One region of the Bradyrhizobium sp. USDA 4354 genome, then DNA from elsewhere that is predicted to be linked to it. Evidence: predicted binding sites of a transcription regulator. Region 1 holds the regulator's gene; each other region holds the start of a gene.

Evidence for each region. The regulator PhoB, encoded in region 1, activates phosphate uptake and scavenging genes when phosphate is short. The targets are predictions, from matches to a motif close to TGTCATNNANCTGTCAT.
Region 2: a site for PhoB is predicted at 3,079-3,095, ahead of ACVIIV_RS08490 (DUF2794 domain-containing protein). Genes of this name have one in related genera too.
Region 3: a site for PhoB is predicted at 2,508-2,524, ahead of ACVIIV_RS27570 (RNA degradosome polyphosphate kinase). Genes of this name have one in related genera too.
Region 4: a site for PhoB is predicted at 2,525-2,541, ahead of ACVIIV_RS02145 (YdcH family protein). Genes of this name have one in related genera too.

The regions. Positions count from the first base shown of each region.
Region 1 is NZ_JBSSDC010000001.1:1,120,501-1,125,619, reverse strand. Features, by position in the region: gene pstA (phosphate ABC transporter permease PstA) at 1-551, shown strand, start outside; gene pstB (phosphate ABC transporter ATP-binding protein PstB) at 548-1,369, shown strand; gene phoU (phosphate signaling complex protein PhoU) at 1,381-2,097, shown strand; gene phoB (phosphate regulon transcriptional regulator PhoB) at 2,112-2,819, shown strand; gene ACVIIV_RS05375 (GcrA family cell cycle regulator) at 3,055-3,567, opposite strand; gene ACVIIV_RS05370 (acetylornithine transaminase) at 4,027-5,119, shown strand, end outside.
Region 2 is NZ_JBSSDC010000001.1:1,799,908-1,805,026, reverse strand. Features, by position in the region: gene ACVIIV_RS08505 (ABC transporter permease) at 1-673, shown strand, start outside; gene ACVIIV_RS08500 (Bax inhibitor-1/YccA family protein) at 944-1,735, shown strand; gene ACVIIV_RS08495 (N-acetyltransferase family protein) at 1,967-2,497, shown strand; gene ACVIIV_RS08490 (DUF2794 domain-containing protein) at 2,642-3,013, opposite strand; gene ACVIIV_RS08485 (DUF1223 domain-containing protein) at 3,616-4,392, opposite strand; gene acnA (aconitate hydratase AcnA) at 4,625-5,119, opposite strand, start outside.
Region 3 is NZ_JBSSDC010000001.1:5,904,979-5,910,097, reverse strand. Features, by position in the region: gene ppx (exopolyphosphatase) at 1-227, opposite strand, end outside; gene ACVIIV_RS27570 (RNA degradosome polyphosphate kinase) at 243-2,435, opposite strand; gene ACVIIV_RS27565 (chromosomal replication initiator DnaA) at 2,581-3,258, opposite strand; gene ACVIIV_RS27560 (CDP-alcohol phosphatidyltransferase family protein) at 3,398-3,940, opposite strand; gene purM (phosphoribosylformylglycinamidine cyclo-ligase) at 4,098-5,119, shown strand, end outside.
Region 4 is NZ_JBSSDC010000001.1:442,588-447,706, reverse strand. Features, by position in the region: gene ACVIIV_RS02175 (5-(carboxyamino)imidazole ribonucleotide synthase) at 1-109, opposite strand, end outside; gene purE (5-(carboxyamino)imidazole ribonucleotide mutase) at 106-594, opposite strand; partial or broken gene ACVIIV_RS02165 (GGDEF domain-containing protein) at 737-1,469, shown strand; gene ACVIIV_RS02160 (hypothetical protein) at 1,471-1,722, opposite strand; gene ACVIIV_RS02155 (hypothetical protein) at 1,744-1,962, opposite strand; gene ACVIIV_RS02150 (YdcH family protein) at 2,092-2,298, opposite strand; gene ACVIIV_RS02145 (YdcH family protein) at 2,628-2,807, shown strand; gene ACVIIV_RS02140 (NAD(P)/FAD-dependent oxidoreductase) at 2,973-4,076, opposite strand; gene ACVIIV_RS02135 (sensor domain-containing protein) at 4,279-5,119, shown strand, end outside.

The DNA.
Region 1 (5,119 bases):
ACGACAGGCTGACCTCGGTGATCCGTTTCATCAACGACATTCTCTTGTCGGCGCCCTCGATCATCATCGGCCTGTTCATCTACGGCGCGGTGGTGGTGCCGATGCGAGGCTTCTCGGCGATCGCAGGCGCGCTGGCGCTCGCCGTCATCGTGATCCCGGTCGTGGTGCGCACCACGGAAGACATGCTGCTGCTGGTGCCGAATCCGCTGCGCGAAGCCGCCAGTGCGCTCGGCCTGCCGCGCTCGCTGGTGATCAAGCGGATCGCCTATCGCGCCGCGCGCTCCGGCCTCATCACCGGCGTGCTGCTCGCAACTGCCCGCGTCGCCGGGGAGACTGCGCCGCTGCTGTTCACCGCGCTCTCGAACCAGTTCTTCAGCCTGGGTCTGGACAAGACGATGGCCAACTTGCCCGTGACCATCAACAATTTCGTGCAGAGCCCCTACGCCTACTGGAAGCAGCTCGCCTGGAGCGGCGCGCTGCTGATCACCCTGACCGTGCTTGCCCTGAACATTGGCGCGCGCATCATTGGCGCCGAGAGGACTGCAAAATGAGTGAAATGTCTATTTCCGTCAGCGCGCCGACCGTTCATCCCGGCTCGCAGCCGCTGCCCGAGGCGCCCGCTAAGGTCACCGCGCGCAACCTGAATTTTTACTACGGTGAGCACCACGCGCTGAAGAACATCAATCTGGCGCTCGGTACCAATCGCGTCACGGCCTTCATCGGCCCGTCCGGTTGCGGCAAGTCGACCCTGCTGCGCATTTTCAACAGGATGTACGATCTCTATCCTGGCCAGCGCGCCACCGGCCAGCTGCTGCTCGACCACACCAACATTCTCGACGCCAAGCTGGACCTCAACCTGCTGCGGGCGCGGGTCGGCATGGTGTTCCAGAAGCCGACGCCGTTCCCGATGACGATCTATGAGAACATCGCCTTCGGCATTCGTCTGTATGAGAAGATCTCGAAGTCGGAGATGGACGACCGCGTCGAGAAGGCGCTACGCGGCGGCGCGCTGTGGAACGAGGTCAAGGACAAGCTCAATGCCTCCGGCCTGTCGCTTTCCGGCGGCCAGCAGCAACGCCTCTGCATCGCGCGGACCGTCGCGGTGCGGCCCGAGGTGATCCTGTTCGACGAGCCCTGCTCGGCGCTCGATCCGATCTCGACTGCCAAGGTCGAGGAGCTGATCCAGGAGCTGTCCGAGAACTACACGATCGCGATCGTCACGCACAACATGCAGCAGGCGGCGCGCGTCTCCGACAAGACCGCCTTCATGTATCTCGGCGAGCTAATCGAGTTCGATGACACCAGCAAGATCTTCACGTCGCCGAGCGACCGGCGCACGCAGGATTACATCACCGGCCGGTTCGGCTGAGGAGACGGAACATGGGTTCTGAACATACCGCAAAGGCCTTCGACACCGACCTCCAGGAGCTCACCCGCCTGGTCGCCGAGATGGGCGGCATAGCCGAGCGCATGATCGTCGATTCCGTCGACGCGCTGATCCGCCGCGACGTCGCGCTCGGCCAGCGCGTCGTCGCCACCGACGCCGAGCTCGACGCGCTGCAGAAGCGCATCGAGGAGCGCGCCGTGCTCACCATCGCCCGCCGCCAGCCGATGGCAGTCGACCTGCGCGAGATCGTCGGCGCCATGCGCGTTGCGACCGATCTCGAGCGCATCGGCGACCTCGCCAAGAACATGGGCAAGCGCGTCGCGGCGCTGGAGACGGACTTTCATCCGCTCAAGCTGTTCCGCGGCCTGGAACACATGACCGACCTCGTGCAGCAGCAGGTCAAGTCGGTGCTGGACGCCTATGCAGCGCACGATCTGCCGGCGGCGATGACGGTGTGGAAGGGCGACGAGGAAGTCGATGCTATCTGCACCTCGCTGTTCCGCGAGCTCCTCACCTATATGATGGAGGATCCGCGCAACATCTCGTTCTGCATCCACCTGATGTTCTGTGCCAAGAACATCGAGCGGATCGGCGACCACGCCACCAACATCGCCGAGACCGTGTTCTACATGATCGAGGGCCAGGCGATCACCGACAAGCGGCCGAAGGGCGACATGACGACCTTCGCCACGACGGTGCCGAATACCTAAGGAGCGACGACAACATGGGCGCACGCATTATGGTGGTTGAGGACGAGGAGGCTCTCACCGAGCTTCTCCGCTACAACCTCGAAGGCGACGGCTATGACGTCGAGACGGTGATGCGCGGCGACGACGCCGACACCCGCCTCAAGGAGCACATTCCCGATCTGATCGTGCTCGACTGGATGCTGCCGGGCCTGTCGGGCATCGAGCTGTGCCGGCGGCTTCGTACCCGCCCCGAAACCAAGCAGCTGCCGATCATCATGCTTACCGCGCGCGGCGAGGAGAGCGAGCGGGTGCGGGGACTTGCGACCGGCGCCGATGATTACATCGTCAAGCCGTTCTCGGTGCCGGAGCTGCTTGCGCGCGTGAAGGGCCTGCTCAGGCGCGCCAGCCCCGAGCGGCTCGCCACCGTGCTCGCCTATGGCGATATCGAGCTCGATCGCGACAAGCGCCGCGTGGCGCGCTCGGGCCGGCCAATCGATCTCGGCCCGACCGAATATCGTCTACTGGAGTTCTTCCTGGAGCATCCGGGCCGCGTGTTCTCGCGCGAGCAGCTGCTCGACAGCGTCTGGGGCCGCGACATCTACATCGACGAGCGCACCGTCGACGTCCATATCGGCCGCCTCCGCAAGCTGCTCAATCTCGGCCGCGAGCAGGATCCGATCCGCACCGTCCGCGGCGCCGGCTATGCGCTGGACGATCGCTTCGCGAAGGCCGAGCAGACGTAAGGGGTTTGGGAAGCCTTAGCGACACACTCAGTGTCGTCCCGGACAAGCGCAATCCGGGACCCATAACCACAGAACGTGAATGCTGCGCGGTAAAGATAACTCCGAGTCCGTAACCACATCTCGCGGTGGCTATGGGTCCCGGATCTGCGCGCGCTTTTGGCGCGCTTGTCCGGGACGACATCGGATGTGTTGAGCCGTCATCGTGTGACGACTGCCATCAGCTAGATCAACAAACTCACCGCGTGCCCGGCTTCGCCGGCGCGCGACGGCGATCCGCTGCGGGCTGATAGGCCACGCGCGAATGCTGGGCGCAGTAGGGCAGGCCGGACAGCGCCTTGCCGCCGCAGAAGAAGAAATCCGGGCTCGATGGATCGCCGACCGGCCAGTGGCAGGTCGCCTCGTTCAATTCCAGCAGCGACAGCCGCTGGCTCATCGGCACCACGTTGTCGTAGGTAACAGGCTCGGCCTCCACCTCGACCTCGAAGGCCTGCGCCAGCGCGGTGTTGCCGCGCGCGACCGGGCGGGTCACCCGCATCATGTGCTGCGCGGGCCGCGCCTTGCGCGGCCGGGGCGCTGCCGATGAAGGGCTCTTGGCGCGGCCGGACAGGCCGAGCCGGTGCACCTTGCCGATCACGGCATTGCGGGTCACATTGCCGAGCTCCGCCGCGATCTGGCTGGCCGAAAGTCCGGCCTCCCAGAGCTTTTTCAGCTGCTCGACGCGATCATCGGACCAGGTCAAAACCGTCATTGCACCCTTTCCCTCGCTGCGCGCCTGCCATCCTGGGGCCTTCGCAGCGAATGCCTAAAGCCTTGAAAAACCCGTGCCGCCCGAATCCCTTAAGGCTCGCCGGGCGCGCTCAAGACGCCCGAACGTTTACGCCGGTACATGAGGACTCTTGGGATCAGAACCGCTGCACGAGATGTCGTATCTGACAGGCTAAACGCTACAATATGGCGTGACTCCCGCGCAAGAGTCCGCCGACTCGCTTCCACATGTTCCGTGGTGAAAACCCCGCAAAATCGGCACCGCAAGACTACGGATTGAGCGTTTCGCGAGGCTTTCCGGGCGGCATTGACACCCGTCTTGCCAAGCATAAGATAGTCTTACGTGCCGCCCTTAAAAGGCGGCACGTTTCGTTTTCCGGGCCGGTCGATGGTGCGTTGCGCAATGCACGCGTCACACCGTCCGCAACATTCAAGTGACGTCATGACCAAGAGCGCCGCGCCGCATTTGCTCCCCGTTTTCGCCAGGGCCGACCTCGGTTTCGAGCGCGGCGAAGGCTGCTGGCTGATCGCGGCCAATGGCGATCGCTATCTCGATTTCACCTCGGGCGTGGCGGTGAATGCGCTCGGCCACGTTCATCCCGCGCTGGTCAAGGCGTTGCAGGAGCAGGCGACGAAGCTGTGGCACATGTCGAACCTGTTCCAGAGCCCGGACGGCGAGAAGCTCGCAAGCCGTCTCTGCAACGAGAGCTTTGCGGATTTCGTGTTCTTCTGCAATTCCGGCGCAGAGGCGCTGGAAGGCGTGATCAAGCTGGTGCGCCACCATCACTTCTCCAAGGGACACCCGGAGCGCTACCGCATCATCACCTTCGAGGGCGCCTTCCACGGCCGGACACTGGCGACGCTCGCCGCCACCGGATCTGCAAAATATCTCGAGGGCTTCGGTCCGCCGATGGACGGGTTCGACCAGGTGCCACATGGCGATCTGGAAGCCGTGAAGAAGGCGATCGGCCCGCACACCGCCGGCATCCTGATCGAGCCGATCCAGGGCGAGGGTGGCGTTCGTTCTGCGCTTCCCGGCTTCCTGAAGGCGCTGCGCGAGCTCTGCAACGAGCACGGCCTATTGCTCGCGTTCGATGAGGTGCAGACCGGCATGGGCCGCACCGGCGATCTCTTCGCTTATAGGCGCACCGGCGTCACACCTGACGTGATGTCGCTCGCCAAGGCGCTCGGCGGCGGCTTCCCGATCGGCGCGGTGCTCGCGACTGCGGACGCGGCCGCTGGCATGGGGCCCGGCTCGCACGGCTCGACCTTCGGCGGCAATCCGCTCGCGATCTCGGCTGCGAACGCCGTGCTCGACGTCATGCTCAAGCCCGGCTTCTTCGACCACGTGCAGAAGATGTCGCTGCTGCTCAAGCAGAAGCTTGCCTCCGTGATCGACCGTCATCCCGATATCGTCAGCGAGGTGCGCGGCGAGGGCCTCCTGATCGGTATCAAAGCCGTGGTGGCCTCGGGCGATCTCGTCGCGGCGCTGCGCGCCGAAAAACTGCTCACCGTCGGGGCCGGTGACAATGTCG
Region 2 (5,119 bases), 680 kb from region 1:
GCTCGGCGACGAGGTCGTGGTCAACGTGCTCGGCCGCGACATCCCGGCGAAGATCAGCAATTTGCGCAACATCGACTGGCAGGGGCTCGGCATCAATTTCGTCCTCGTCTTCTCGCCCAACGCCTTCAAGGGCGCGCCGCACACCCATATCGCGACGCTGACGGAAACCGGCGGCGATGCCGCGGGCGACGGCAAGATCATCAAGCAGGTGGCCGACGCCTATCCGATGGTGACCAGCGTGCGCGTGCGCGAGGTGATGGAGACGGTCGGCTCGGTCGTGACCAATCTGGCGCTGGCGATCCGCGGCGCCAGCGCCGTGACCCTGATCTCGGCGATCCTGGTGCTGGGCGGCGCGCTCGCCGCCGGCCACCGTCACCGGGTCTATGATGCGGTGATCCTGAAGACGCTGGGCGCGACGCGGCTGCGGCTGCTCGGCGCCTATGCCCTCGAATACCTCCTGATCGGGCTCGCCACCGCGGTGTTCGGCGTGATCGCCGGCAGCATCGCGGCCTGGATGATCGTGACGCGGCTGATGACGCTGAGCTTCGTCTGGCAGGCCGGCAGCGCGGCCGGCGTGGTCGCGGCCGCCCTGGTCGTCACCGTCGGGCTCGGGCTCGCCGGCACGCTCCTGGCGCTGAACAAAAAGCCCGCCACAGTGTTGCGGAATTTGTGACAAATGGTAGCGGCTATCCGGGCGGGAGCGAAATCGCACGATTCCTGCGATTAACCACGTCCGCTCGGCAGGATTGTGGGCGAGGGCGACATTCGGCCGCGCGTGGACGGTTGCAGCGAATGTGTTAGTTTCCCACATATCGAATGGGTTCGGAGTCCCGATTGTTAGCCAAAATTTAGTCGGCTGGTATCGGTATCCGAGATAGAATTTGACGAACCGGCGGTATGGCGACCCTCATGCCGGACCGGACCAACCAACGGGAATTCGACCATGTCGGACCTAGACCGTAACTACGCTTCTCCTTTCGGCAGGGCCGCCGGGCGCGTTGACGCCGCGACGGTCGATGCCGGCCTGCGCGCTTACATGCTGCGCATCTACAACTACATGAGCATTGGCCTCGCCATCACGGGCCTTGCCGCGCTCGGCGTCTACATGGCCGCCGTGACGGACGTCCCCACGGCGGACGCCGTTCGCGTCGGCAAGCTGTTCCTGACGCCGTTCGGCTACGCCATGTTCGTCAGCCCGCTGAAGTGGCTGTTCATGCTCGCGCCGCTGGCGATGGTGTTCGTGATCTCGGCGGGCATCAACCGTCTCGCTCCCTCGACCGCCCAGATCCTGTTCTGGGTGTTCTCGGCGCTGATGGGCATCTCGCTGTCGTCGATCTTCCTGGTGTTCACGCACACCTCGATCGTGCGGGTGTTCTTCATCACCGCGGCGACCTTCGGTGCACTCAGCCTCTACGGCTACACCACCAAGCGTGACCTGACCGGGATGGGCTCGTTCCTGTTCATGGGCCTGATCGGCATCATCATCGCGAGCCTGGTGAACCTGTTCCTGGCCAGCTCGATGCTGCAGTTCATCGTGTCGGTGGTGGGCGTGCTGGTGTTTGCGGGCCTCACCGCCTGGGACACCCAGCGGCTGAAGAACGATTACATTTACGGCTACGCCTCAGCCGGCGGTGACATCGCAGAGCGTGCGGCCATCACCGGCGCACTGTCGCTGTACCTGAACTTCATCAACCTGTTCACGCTGCTGCTGCAGCTCCTCGGCCAGCGCGATTAAGCGATAGATCCGAGAGAACGACACGAACCCCGGCCGAGAGGCCGGGGTTTTTGTTTTGGGCAGGTGGCGTCTACAAACGCCGTCATTGCGAGCGCAGCGAAGCAATCCAGGAGTGCCTCCGCGGAGGCAGTCTGGATTGCTTCGTCGCAAGGGCTCCTCGCAATGACGGGGGATGTGGGATGCGCCGTGGCCCCCTTCCAGCCACTGCGGGAACGCTCTAATCTTCCCCTCATGTCCGCACCTGAAATCAGGCCCACCACCGAGGCCGACCTTCCTGCCATCACCGCCATCTACCAGCAGGCCGTCCGCGAAGGCACCGCGACGTTCGAGCTGGAGCCGCCCGACCTCGCCGAGATGACACGCCGCTATCGTGCGCTGATCGACGGCGGCTACCCCTATTTCGTCGCCATGCTGGACGGGCGCGTGGCCGGCTATGCCTATGCCGGCGCCTACCGGCCGCGGCCGGCCTACCGCTTCACGGTCGAGAACTCGATCTATCTCGATCCCTCTTTCCACCGCCGCGGTGTCGGCTCTCTGCTGCTCGAGCGGCTGGTTGCCGAATGCGAGGCACGCGGCTTCCGCCAGATGATCGCGGTGATCGGCGATTCCGCCAATGCCGGATCGATCGGCGTGCACACCAGGGCCGGCTTCAAGATGATCGGCACCCATCCCAATGTCGGGCTGAAATTCGGCCGCTGGCTGGACACGGTGATGATGCAGCGCGACCTCGGCGAGGGGGCAAACACGGTGCCGGGGAAGTAGGTTCATCCGTCATTCCGGGGCGATGGCAGCATCGAACCCGGAATCCATTGAACGGCACAGAAGGTGGATGAATGGATTCTCTGGTGCGCAATTGCGCACCAAAGTTCGCGACTTCGTCGCGCCCCGGATGACGACCGAGGGTCGTCACACCACCGCCAGTTTCCGATCGATCACCAGCAACACCCGCTCCAGCTCATGGCCACGGCGCAGGATCAGGCCGGTCGCCGAGATCACGCTGTACATGCCCTGCTTGCGCGCGAGCCGCGGATCCTTCTCGATGCGATAGATCGGCACTTCGGAGGCGCGGCGATACACCGAGAACACGGCGCGATCCTTCAGGAAGTCGATGGCGTAGTCGCGCCACTCGCCGTCGGCGACCATGCGGCCGTAGAGATTGAGAATGCGGTGCAGCTCGAGCCGGTTGAACGTCACCCGGTTCGGCTGCGCATTCGTAGCGGCGGGTCGCGCCGCCGCGCGCTGCTCGCTCGGATCGGCATCCTCCGACATCAGACTCATGGGAAGCGCCTCCTCATAGCCGGCAAAGACCCGCGTCCGCGAAGACCGTCCCCGGAACCGCGTTCATGACAATTGCATGATCGCGCCAACCGTTCCCTACCGCAAGGGGTTCAACCGATTGATTCGGTTGCGAGTCAGGGCACACGCAATGGTGGAACTCTGTCGCGGCAAACCGTCACGGGATCGTGCTCAAGAATCTTAGTCTCGCCGCTTTTCCGCCCAGCGCCTGCCGCCCTGCATTGCGAAAAGACTCACGTGCGTTGACCCGGTCCTTTCGGTTCCGGATTCCTCAGCCCCCAGCCCCCCGGGGTCGGACAGGATCGGGTCTGTACGCACGGCAAGGAGGGACCGACGCGAGTTGGTCCTTTTTTGTTTGTGTCGGGATGTTTCCGGCGCGACCTCTCTCCGAACATCCGCGCGAAGACTCTCTCCCCTCATCCTGAGGGCCGCGCCCTTCGCGCGGCGTCTCGAAGGATGAAGGCTGAGCTGCATCAGCGGGGCCTTTCATGGTTCTCGCGGCGATGCGCAGGATCGTCCGCCCGCGCGCAAGGGCGCGCTCCTCACCATGAGGGTCGAGAGCAGAGTGCGACGCTAGAAAAATATCAGTGCAACGACGTGTACGCCGCGCCGAGCATCGGGCCCGGCTTCTCACGGCTGCCGTCCTGGATATAGACCACCGCGCCGTCGACGCCGTCGCGCGTGAGGTTCTCGATCGGCACCGTCCAGCTTTCCGGACGGCCGGTCCAGTCGCCGACCTTGAGCAGGTTGCGCACCACGTTGTGATAGGTGACCTGCTGTCCGCGATTCTCGCCCTTGGTGATCGCGATCGGCACCGACCTGGCGATCGAGCAGATCCAGACTTCGCCGTGCGAGGCCGCGGGCTCCTTGCTTGCGGCCACCGAGACGTTGATCTGCTTGCCCGAGAGTGACATCGTCACCGGCACGCTCATCACGCCGGTGCCCTTGTCGGTCTTGCCGATCGCACTCTCGATGCCGGCACGGTCGCTGCCGATGACATGTGTGGAGCCGTTGACGACGACCTGCGGTGTATAAACTTCGCGGTCGCCGCGCATGCGCGAATAGGCACGCTGCCGTGCAGAGAAGCGCGAATCCGCCAGCGTGTCCTTCCAGCCGAGATAGTCCCAATAGTCGATCGGCATGCTCAGCGCGATGACCGAAGGATCCTTGGAGAGATCGCCGATGATCTGGTCGGCGGGCGGGCAAGACGAGCAGCCCTGCGAGGTAAACAATTCGACAACGGCACGGGGATCAGCCTCGGCGGGGCGGATGACGGCGATGATCGCACAGATGCCGAGAGCTCCCGACCAGAGGGCACCAGACCAGCGCGAAATCGGATGAGTAGCCGTCATTGTTGTCATGTCGAACGCCGCACACCATTGCTCGTGAGAAGGGAAATCTTATCGCCTGATGGTCACCGTAGTCTTACGGGGTGCGGTACGTTCGTCCGTCCAGGCAACCATCCAAGGGAGGTTTTCCGCCGGGCGGGCCCATCTGAAGCGTACCGCAAACGCGTGAAGGCGGCCTTTGATAGGCCGCCTTCATTTAGGCTTCTACTCACTTCGCAGTGAGCCATCGTTCACAAATCCGCGCTTACGCAGCGAGCTTGCGCAGCACGTAGTGCAGGATACCGCCGTTGCGGTAGTAGTCGAGCTCGTCCAGCGTATCGATGCGGCAAAGCAGCGAAACGCGCCGCAGCGAACCGTCGCCGGAGACGATCTCCGCGGTCAGCTTCTGGCGCGGCTTGAGGTCGCCGACCAGGCCGCGCAGCGTGACCTTCTCGTCGCCCTTCAGGCCCAGCGACTGCCAGGAGGTGCCTTCCTCGAAGGTCAGCGGCAGCACGCCCATACCGACCAGGTTGGAGCGGTGGATGCGCTCGAAGCTCTGGCAGATCACGGCGCGGACGCCGAGCAGACGCGTGCCCTTGGCGGCCCAGTCGCGCGAGGAGCCGTTGCCGTATTCGGCACCGGCGAACACCACCAGCGGCACCTTCTCTTCCTGATACTTCATCGCGGCGTCGTAGATCGACATCTGCTCGCCGTCGGGCCAGTGCTTGGTCAGACCGCCCTCGGGGATGTTTCCATCCGC
Region 3 (5,119 bases), 4.8 Mb from region 1:
ACGCGGCACAGCGCGCGGAAGCGCTTGAGCGAGGTCAGCGCCTTGTCGACGGCATCGGGCGCGAGCAGGCCCGTGCTCTGCACCTCGCGTCCGAGGCCGCACAGCGTCTTCTCGTTGAAGATCGGGATGAGGCTCCGCGACAGTCTCTCGTAGACGACGAGACGGACCGAGTTGGAGCCGATGTCGATAACCGCGACGCTCGAGCCGCGCTTGCGCGGCCGCTTCACGTCGCAAATCCCCGATCAGGATGGATGGCGTTCGTTCCGGCGCGTGAGACGACGCGGCGAGGATTCCTTGAGCGACTTTCCACGGCCAGACAGACTCGGATTTGTCATGAAGTAGTTGTGGACGTTGAAAGGCTCCTCGCCCTTCGCGGCCTTCATACGCGTTGAAGACCCATCCGGCAACAACTGCCAGCTCTGCTCATTGTCCTTCAGGTTCGCGACCATGATCTGTTCGAGAACCTGCTGATGCACCGTCGGATTTTGCAACGGACACAGCACCTCGACGCGGCGGTCGAGGTTGCGCGGCATCATGTCGGCGGACGAGATATACACAGCCGCTTTTGCGCCTGGCAGGCCCTGGCCCATGCCGAAGCAGTAAATTCGGCCGTGTTCCAGGAAACGTCCGATGATCGACTTGACCCTGATATTCTCCGACAGGCCGGGAATGCCCGGCCTGAGGCAGCAGATGCCGCGCACCACGAGCTCGACCTGGACGCCGGCCTGGGAGGCCTCGTAGAGCGCATCGATGATGTCGGGGTCAACCAGCGCGTTCATCTTCATCCAGACTGCGCCGGGCCGGCCGTGCCGCGCATGCGCGGTCTCGCCTTGAATGTGCTCGATGATGCGCTTGCGCAAGGTCAGCGGCGACACCGCCATCTTTTCCAGGTCGCTCGGCGCGGCATAGCCGGTGATGAAATTGAACACGCGCGCGGCATCGCGGCCGATGGTCGGATCGGAGGTGAAGTAGGAGAGGTCGGTGTAGATGCGCGCGGTGACCGGGTGATAGTTGCCGGTGCCGGTATGGACGTAAGTCGTGAGGCTGCCGCCCTCGCGGCGTACCACCATCGAGAGTTTCGCGTGCGTCTTCAATTCGAGGAAGCCGTAGACGACCTGCACGCCGGCACGTTCGAGATCGCGCGCCCAGCGGATGTTGGCTTCTTCGTCGAATCGCGCCTTCAGCTCGATCAACGCCGTGACGGACTTGCCGGCTTCGGCCGCTTCGGCGAGCGCGCGCACGATCGGTGAGTTGTTGGAGGTGCGGTAGAGCGTCTGCTTGATCGCGACGACATCGGGATCGCGCGTGGCCTGCTGCAGAAACTGCACCACGACGTCGAAAGATTCATAGGGATGGTGGACGATCAGGTCCTTCTGCCGGATCGCGGCAAAGATGTCGCCGCCATGTTCACGCACGCGTTCGGGATGGCGTGGCACGTAAGGGGTGAATTCGAGATCGGGCCGGTCGAGACGAGTGAGCTGAGAGAGCTCGTTCATCGCCTGCACGCCGTCGACCAGGAAGACCTCATCGTCGGCGGCCGACAGCGCGTGCTGCACGAAGCTGCGCAGCTCCTCCGGCATCTTGGCGTCGATCTCGAGCCGGATCACCGATCCGCGGCGGCGGCGCTTCAGCGCGGTCTCGAACAGGCGGACGAGATCTTCCGCCTCTTCCTCGATTTCGAGCTCGGAATCGCGGATGATCCGGAAGGCGCCCTGGCCGTGCAGATTGTAGCCGGGGAACAGGCGGTTGATGAACAGGGCGGTGGCCTGTTCCAGCGAGATCAGCCGGACGGCCTTGCCGTCGGCCGGCAGGCGGATGAAGCGGTCGATCTTGCCCGGCATGCGGATCAGCGCGTTCATCTGCTTGCCGTCGGCGGCGCGCGTGAGCTGCAGCGCGATGGTGAAGCCGAGGCTCGGAATGAACGGGAACGGATGCGCCGGATCAATCGCCAGCGGCGTGAGCAGCGGGAATACGTTGTTGAGGAAGTAGTCCTCGACCCAGGTCCGTTCCGCCTTGGTGACGTCCTTGCCGTCCACCAGCACGATACCGACGTCGGCCAGCGTGCCGCGCAGGTCGCGCCAGATCGCCTGCTGGTCGGAGGCGAGCTGGGAGACGGTGCGGTTGATCAGTGCGAGCTGCTCCGACGGAGTCAGGCCGTCGGGACTGCGTTCGGCGATGCCCTCGCGCACCTGGGCCTTGATGCCGGCGACGCGGACCATGAAGAACTCGTCGAGGTTATTCGCCGAAATCGACAGGAATCGCACCCGCTCCAGCACGGGGTGGTTGGGATTGACCGATTCCTCCAGGACGCGGCGGTTGAAATGCAGCCAGGACAGTTCGCGGTTGATGAACCGCTCCGGGCTGGATGCGATCGCCGGCAGGCTCTCGGTTTCCGGGGCTTTCTCTTTAGTTTCAACAGCTTGCGCAGAGTCCATCAAAAGTCGATCCATCCAGTTCACCCCAATTGCGACTGACGCGCAAAATCGGCGGGAGCATGTGTTAGAGCGATGACGTTTCGATGACATTGATGTTCCGCCGCTCCGCCGCGTCAAGCGGGCTTCGGGGGGCCTGCGAGCCGGTTCAGGCGTCCCGGAGGAGCTCGGCGGCCAGCGCCCGGGTGACGGGCCGGCCGAGCCGCAGGGCTTCGCTGTCGAGCAGCTCCACGGCGTGCCGGGCGGCCGCCGAGGACCGCTCCAGGCGGGTGGCGAGGTAGCCGACCACGCTCTCGTCCACGGTGAGCTGGCGGTCGGCGCAGAATTTGACGATCAGGCCGCGGAAGAGCTGGTCGTCGGGGGGCAGCAGCGCGACCACCGGAACGGCCCGCAGGCGCGAGCGCAGGTCGCGAAGCTCTATCTCCAGCGAGGCCGGCGCCTCGCGTCCGGTGAAGAGGACGTAGGCGCCGTCCTCGCGGGCGAGGTTCATCAGGTGAAACAGGGCGCGCTCGTCAAAATCCTTTGCCTTGAGATCCTCGACCACCAGCGCGCCGGTGGCGAGCGCGCCTGGAACGCCAACGGCGGTCAGTGCATTGGCGGCGGTCGAGCGGGCGCCGGCTTCTTCGGCCCAGATTGCGGCGAGATGGCTCTTGCCGCTTCCTTCCGGGCCGGCCAGCCACATGATCCGGTTCGGCCATTCCGGCCAGCTGTCGATCAGGCCGAGGCCGGCCGCATTGGCGGGGCCCTCAAGGAAGTTGTCCCGGCTAAGGCTCTCCGCATGCGGAAGTGCAAACGCCAATTGTCGGGGATGAACGCGGCCTGCCACGCTTGCTTTGCTCCATGCCGGCGCGCCGGCCCGTTGGAAGAGGTTCGACTTGATCGTGCGGGACTTGATCTTGCGGGACTTGATCGTGCGGGACTTGATCTCGCGGGACTTGGCCTTTTGCAGGGCCGCATCCCTCACCTCATTTGGCCTCGATCGTGCTCATGTGCCGCAGCCACTCGACGAGATAGAGCGACACGGAGGAGAGCGTGAAGACCGTGACGAGGCCCATCAGGATTATATCATAGGGTGCCGGCTTGAAGCCGAAGGCAAGCGCCGCCAGCACCAGCGCCGCGAATGCGACTTGCGCCACCGTGTTGAGCTTGGACACCTTCGACGGCTTCATCTCGACCGGCCGGTCGAACAGCCAGGATACGATCACGGCGGCGACGATCATGATGTCGCGCGAGACCACCAGGATCACGATCCAGCGCGGGATCGCGCCCCAGATGCCGAGCGCCATGTAGATCGAGACCAGCAGCGCCTTGTCCGCGAGCGGATCGAGCAGGGCGCCGAGCTCGCTCGTCATGTTGAAGCGCTTGGCCAAAAAGCCGTCCACGGCATCACTGATGCCGGCGATCAGGAAGACGGCGAACGCCACCTCCATTTGGCTCGACACGATGGCCCAGACGATGATCGGGACCAGCATGATGCGGCCCAGTGTAATGATGTTCGGAATACTCACGAAAGCGCTTCCCGGCACCCGGTCTGACCTCGAATCCGGCCCCTCGGGAGGCTGAACCGGTTGATATCTCTACATAGTATAGGGAGGAGCGCCATGCGAGCCATTGCGCGTCCCCGGAATTCGACGTAACCAGCCGCGAACCCACTGGAAATCGGGCATGACCGACCGCAAAAACGGCCTCACTTACGCCGATTCAGGCGTCGATATCGACGCGGGCAACCGATTGGTCGACCTGATCAAGCCGATGGTGCGCGCCACCGCACGTCCGGGCGCGGATGCCGAGATCGGCGGTTTCGGCGGCCTGTTCGATCTCAAGGCGGCGGGCTTCAAGGACCCGGTCCTCGTGGCCGCGACCGACGGTGTCGGCACCAAGGTCAAGATCGCGATCGAAACCGGCCTGCATGGCGGGATCGGCATCGACCTCGTCGCCATGAGCGTCAACGATCTCGTGGTGCAGGGCGCCGAGCCGCTGTTTTTCCTGGATTATTTCGCCTGCGGCAAGCTCGACCCCGAGGCCACCGCCGCGATCGTCGCTGGCGTTGCGGAGGGCTGCCGTGAATCCGGATGCGCCCTGATCGGCGGCGAGACCGCTGAGATGCCCGGCCTCTACAAGGACGGCGATTATGATCTCGGCGGCTTTGCCGTCGGCGCCGCCGAGCGCGGTACGCTGCTGCCGCGCCAGGACATCGCGGCGGGCGATGCCGTGATCGGACTTGCCTCGTCGGGCGTGCATTCCAACGGCTTCTCGTTGGTGCGCAAGATCGTGGAACAATCCGGCCTCGGCTTCGAGGCCCAGGCGCCGTTCGCACCTGTCATGACGCTGGGCGGCGCGCTGCTGACGCCGACGAAGCTCTACGTCAAATCCTGCCTGCGGGCGATCCGCGAGACCGGCGCGGTGAAGGGGCTCGCCCACATCACCGGCGGCGGCTTTACCGACAACATTCCGCGCGTCCTGCCCAAGCACCTCGGCGTCGGCATCGACCTCGCCCGCCTGCCGGTGCTGCCGGTGTTCAAATGGCTGGCGGCCCAGGCCGGCATTGCCGAGCTCGAGATGCTGCGCACCTTCAACTGCGGCATCGGCATGATCGCGATCGTCGAGCCTGACAAGGTCGACAAGGTGATCGAGGTCTTCACCGACGCCGGCGAGACCGTGGCGCAGCTCGGCACCGTGACCCCGGC
Region 4 (5,119 bases), 680 kb from region 1:
GCAGGCCGAGCCGCGCCGCGGCCATGGCCAGCATCCGGCCCAATTGTCCGCCGCCGAGGATTCCGATGGTGTCACCGGGCTTCAGCTTCACGTGCCTGGTGTCAGTCACGCCTTGTCCTCCGGGCGCTCGGCGACCGCCTCAGTTTGCGCCTTGCGCCAGGCGGCGAGGCGATCGGACAAGGCCGGGTCGGACAATGCCAGCACGGCGGCTGCCAGCAGCGCGGCGTTGATCGCGCCGGCCTTGCCGATGGCGAGGGTGCCGACCGGGATACCCGCTGGCATCTGGACGATCGAATAGAGCGAATCGACGCCCTTGAGCGTCTTGGATTCGACGGGAACGCCGAATACCGGGAGTTCCGTCAGCGCCGCCGCCATGCCGGGCAGATGTGCGGCGCCACCGGCGCCGGCGATGATGACCTTGTAACCCGCGGTCTTGGCACCCTTGGCGAAAGCAAACAGCCGGTCGGGAGTGCGGTGGGCCGAGACGACGCGGCTGTCGGCGGCAATGCCGAGCGCATCAAGCGTGTCGGCGGCATGCCGCATCGTGTCCCAGTCCGACTGGCTTCCCATGATGATGGCGATCGGCGCGGTCATGACGTCAATTGTGCCCGGAAAAACAGAAAGATAGGCCAGATTAACGGTTCCGGCCGGCGGCTCGCAAGGCGGTGGCAAGGAGAAGGGAATCCACTATCCTGTCTTGGTGAATCCCCGCAAGCCTTCATTGAGCAGGATGCCCATGAAGAAACCAAAAAGGGCTAGCGCTGCGAAGGCCAAAGAGGGCCCGAAGACCAGCACCGGCCGATCCAATGCCGCCCCCAAACGGCTGACCAAGCGCCCGGCAAAGCCGCCGCGGCGCGCCACGGCGGGCGATAATGGAGCCAAGGACAATTTCAGGGCGACAATCCGGGACTTGCGGACCAAGCTCAAGGAGGCGCAGCGCCGGGTCGCGGAACTGGAAGCTGCGGCCGACACCGATTTCCTGCTCGAGATTCCCAACCGGCGTGGCTTCGAACGCGAGCTCGCGCGCGCCATCGCCTATATGAAGCGCTACCGCGCCAGCGGGGCGCTGATCGTGCTCGACGTCGATCGGCTGAAGCCGATCAACGATTCCTTCGGCCATGCCGCTGGCGACGAGGTGCTCAAGGCGATTGTCGCCACGTTGACGCGACAGGTCCGCGCCTCCGACGTGGTCGGCCGGCTCGGGGGGCGACGAGTTCGCGCTGCTGCTCTGGAATCTCAGCGAGACCGATGCCAAGGCGAAGGCTGCGGCCCTGGAGCAGGCGATCGACGAATTGTCCTTCGTCTTCCGCGGCCAACACGTGGCCGCGGGCGCCTCCGCGGGCGTCGCCTTGCTCGGTCCCCACTCCGACGCAGGCCGCGCCCTGGAAGAAGCCGATGCCGCCATGTACGTGCGCAAGGCGCAGCGCCGGCACGAGCTGCGGATCAGGCTGGTCAGCAGCGAGCGCTAATTTAGAGGGTCGCGAGATCTTCGGGCACGTTGCCGAATTTGCGCAGCAGCGTCGCGTCCCCGAATTCGCCAGTCATGGGATCGCCCCTGCGGCTGAACGCGACCGCGCCGATGTGGCCGGCCCCGTGAGCCAATATCTCCGCGCGCCGCAACGCGGCGGCCGAGGTCTGGCATTCCTCGGCAGTTCCCGCGACCGGCGAGCCGTCGGCATCGATCAAGAAGGGCATTGCAACGTAGTAGGTCACATCCGACATGGCGTTGCTCCAATGATGAACTCAGGCGGCGCTGCTCTTGCTCCGTATCTTGCTGCGCGAGGTCTCCGGAATGCAGCCGGCGGAAATCGCCGCCTGCAATTCCTCCAGCTCGGCTTCCAGATATTCGTTGGCCATGATCAGCGCCTTGATGGTGCTGCGCAGATTGCCGTCGCACATCGCGATCGCCTGATCGCAGGCCTGTTCATAATGGCTGTTGTCGAGAAGGGGCGTTGCCGACATCTGCGTTGTCCTTCTGCCTTATCTTGGCGTTTCCTGGGTCGCTGGGATCTCTCGAATGTTCCTATTTTGTTCTTTTCGAGTCAAGCGGATTCAGATCCGGCGAGCGGCCGCGAAAGACCGGCTCAGGGCTCAGGCGATGATGTCGGGGGTAATCTGGTCTTCGATGAACGCGATGCGGTCGCGCAACAACAGCTTGCGCTTCTTGAGCCGCTGTAGCCGCAATAGGTCGGGGGCGGGCGATTGATGCAACGCATCGATCGCCGCATCGAGATCTCGGTGTTCCTGCTGCAACCGGGTGAGCTCGGCTTCGAGCTCACGCTCATCTTCATTGGTCATGTCTGCGGTGGCCGAAAACCGAAAGGCGTGAGATCTGGGCTGTGGATGCCCTGTGGAAATTATCGTCCTTGCGCAGCGTGACCGCAAGCGATCTGCGACCCTCGCTCGCCGATCTCCCGCAACATATTTCTGCGAGGAGCTGCGGCGTTGCGCAGGCGCATTGATATCATGGATTTTTCCCGCGTGGTTCCCTTAGTCACGCTTCGTTACATATGAACTTTCGAAAATGACGCTGCGACGACGGATACCCATCGACAGGACGAATCGGTGATGTAGACTTGCTTGTCCGGATCGAATCCTGAGGTTCAACCCTACCGAGGAGGTTTCGAATGACAATTCAGGCACATCTCGTTGAATTGGAACGGAAGCACAAACTTCTCGAAAACGAATTGCACGAAGCTCTCGTGCACCTTTCAACAGACGACCTGCAAATTGTTGAGTTGAAGCGCCGGAAGTTGATGGTCAAGGACCAGATCGAGCGTCTGAAGCAAGGCGACACGCTCCACTAGTAAACCCCGTAACAGTGTAGAGTTGATCACATCCTTCGCAGGGGTGAGAGCCTTCGTGCCCATCCCTGCTGCAAGGTGCACGCCGCGCAAGATCTTTGCGCGGCGCTAGTTTTGTTTGGACGCGTTGTCTTGACGCGAACCGGTATCCACTTCGCTCGTGAACCTCTAGATGTCGGCGAGCTCGGCGACGTGATCGGCGATCGCGAGCGACGACGTCAATCCCGGCGATTCGATGCCGAACAGATTGATCAGCCCTGCCACGCCGTGATCGCGCGGGCCTTGCATCAAAAAGTCCTGTGTGGCCACAGCTGGTGGCACGATCTTCGGGCGGATACCCGAATAGCTCGGCATCAGCGCGCCATCGGGCAGCGTCGGCCAGTATTTGCGGATCGCCGGGTAGAAGCGCTCGGCGCGTGAGGGGTCGACCTCGTAGTTGATCGTCTCGATCCATTCGACGTCGGGCCCGAAACGCGCCTGCCCTGCCATATCCAGGGTCAGATGGACCCCTAACCCGCCGGGTTCGGGCACCGGATAGATCAGGCGCGAGAACGGCGCCTTGGCGTTGCAGCTGAAGTAGTTTCCCTTGGCGAGATAGGCCGGCGGAATCCGGTCCAGCGGCATGCCGTCGATGTTGCGCGCTACATTCGTCGCCGACAGCCCCGCGGCGTTGACGAGAAGGTCGCATTGCAGCGTCATCGGTGCCTCGCCGCCGGCATCGATCTCGATGAAGCCGCCGGCCGCCTTGGCGCGGATCAGCGGAGTGTGAAACGCGAAGGCGGCGCCGGCGTCCTCGGCTTCGCCGCGCAGCGACAGCATGTAGGCGTGGCTGTCGATGATGCCGGTTGACGGTGACAGCAGCGCAGCATCGCAGGCGAGCGCCGGCTCCAGCGCGCGTGCGGCCTCGCCCGAGAGCAGCTGCATGTCGAGCACGCCGTTGGCTTCGGCATGCGCCTTGATCGATTGAAGCTTCTCGGTCTCCTTCGGGCTGGTCGCGACGATCAGCTTGCCGCAATTTCTGTGCGGGATGCCGCGCTCGGCGCAGTAGCGGTACAGCGCGTGCTTGCCGGCAACGCACATGTGCGCCATCCAGCTCCCGGCGCGGTAGTAAATGCCGGCATGGATCACCTCGCTGTTGCGCGAGGAGGTGATGGTTCCAATGGCCTCGGACTCCTCGAGCACGATCACCTCGCGCCCGGCCTGCGCGAGCTTTCGGGCCACCGCGAGACCGACCACGCCGGCTCCGATGACGACGCAGTCGACCCTATCCATGGTTGTTCAGGATGTCCGCTGGAAGCGCCGGTGGCATCAGGCCCGGGAGCGGCGGCGCAGGGGAATTTTCCGTTAAGAAAGCATTTATCATGTCAGGGCAATTGCCGTATTTCGCGTCACATTTTTCTGTTGTGCGTACAGGCGTTTACCCGATCCAAACCCACGAGGCCAGACAATCCGACGTTGAAATCGCGGGTGGCTGATGGCTGAGAAGAACTGGCACGTGGGCAGCACGCTTCCGATTGCTGTGCAGGCCGTCATATGCCTGGCCGGTGCGGTCGCGCCTGCGCATGCCTTTGCGGCATCGGACAGCCTTATCGTTCCGAGCGATCTCGCCAAGCTCGATCCCGGCGTGATCTGGGAAGCCCTGATCGCCGGCATCGTCGTCTGCTCGTTCCTCGCTGCGATGGCGCTGTGGATCCATTCCTCGCTGCGCCAGACCCGGCGTTTGCAGTTGCGGCGCAATGCCTTCATCTCCTCCGCCATGAACAATCTCAACCAGGGCGTGGTGATGACGGATGCGCAGCACCGTGTCATCTTCTGCAACGACCGCTACCTCGATATCTATGGCCTGACGCGGTCGGATGTCCGACCTGGCATGAACGGCCGCGAACTCCTCGAGTTGCGCCGCAGGCGCGGGGTCCTGGACGGCGTTTCCGACGACGAATTTTACGACAAGGCGGCAAGCGCCAATGGCTTGATCACGGAACTGCCCGACGGACGGGCCATCCTGGTGAAGTTCTTCGTGCTGCCGAACGGTGGCTCGGTCGCCACGCATCTCGACGTCAGCGACCAGCGTAGGCTGTCGCGACAGCTGGCCTCGACCAAGCAGTTCCTGGAGACGGTGCTGGACAACGTGCCGGCCTGCGTCGCCGCCAAGAACATCGAGGACGGCCGCTACATCTTCGCCAATACGGCCTATGAGCGCTTCTGGGGCTTTTCGCGGGACCACGTCGTCGGCAAGAATGCGCGCGAGCTGTTTGCGCCGGTCTCGGCGGCCACGATCGAGGCAACCGACAAGGCCGCGCTTAATTCGCCGGACG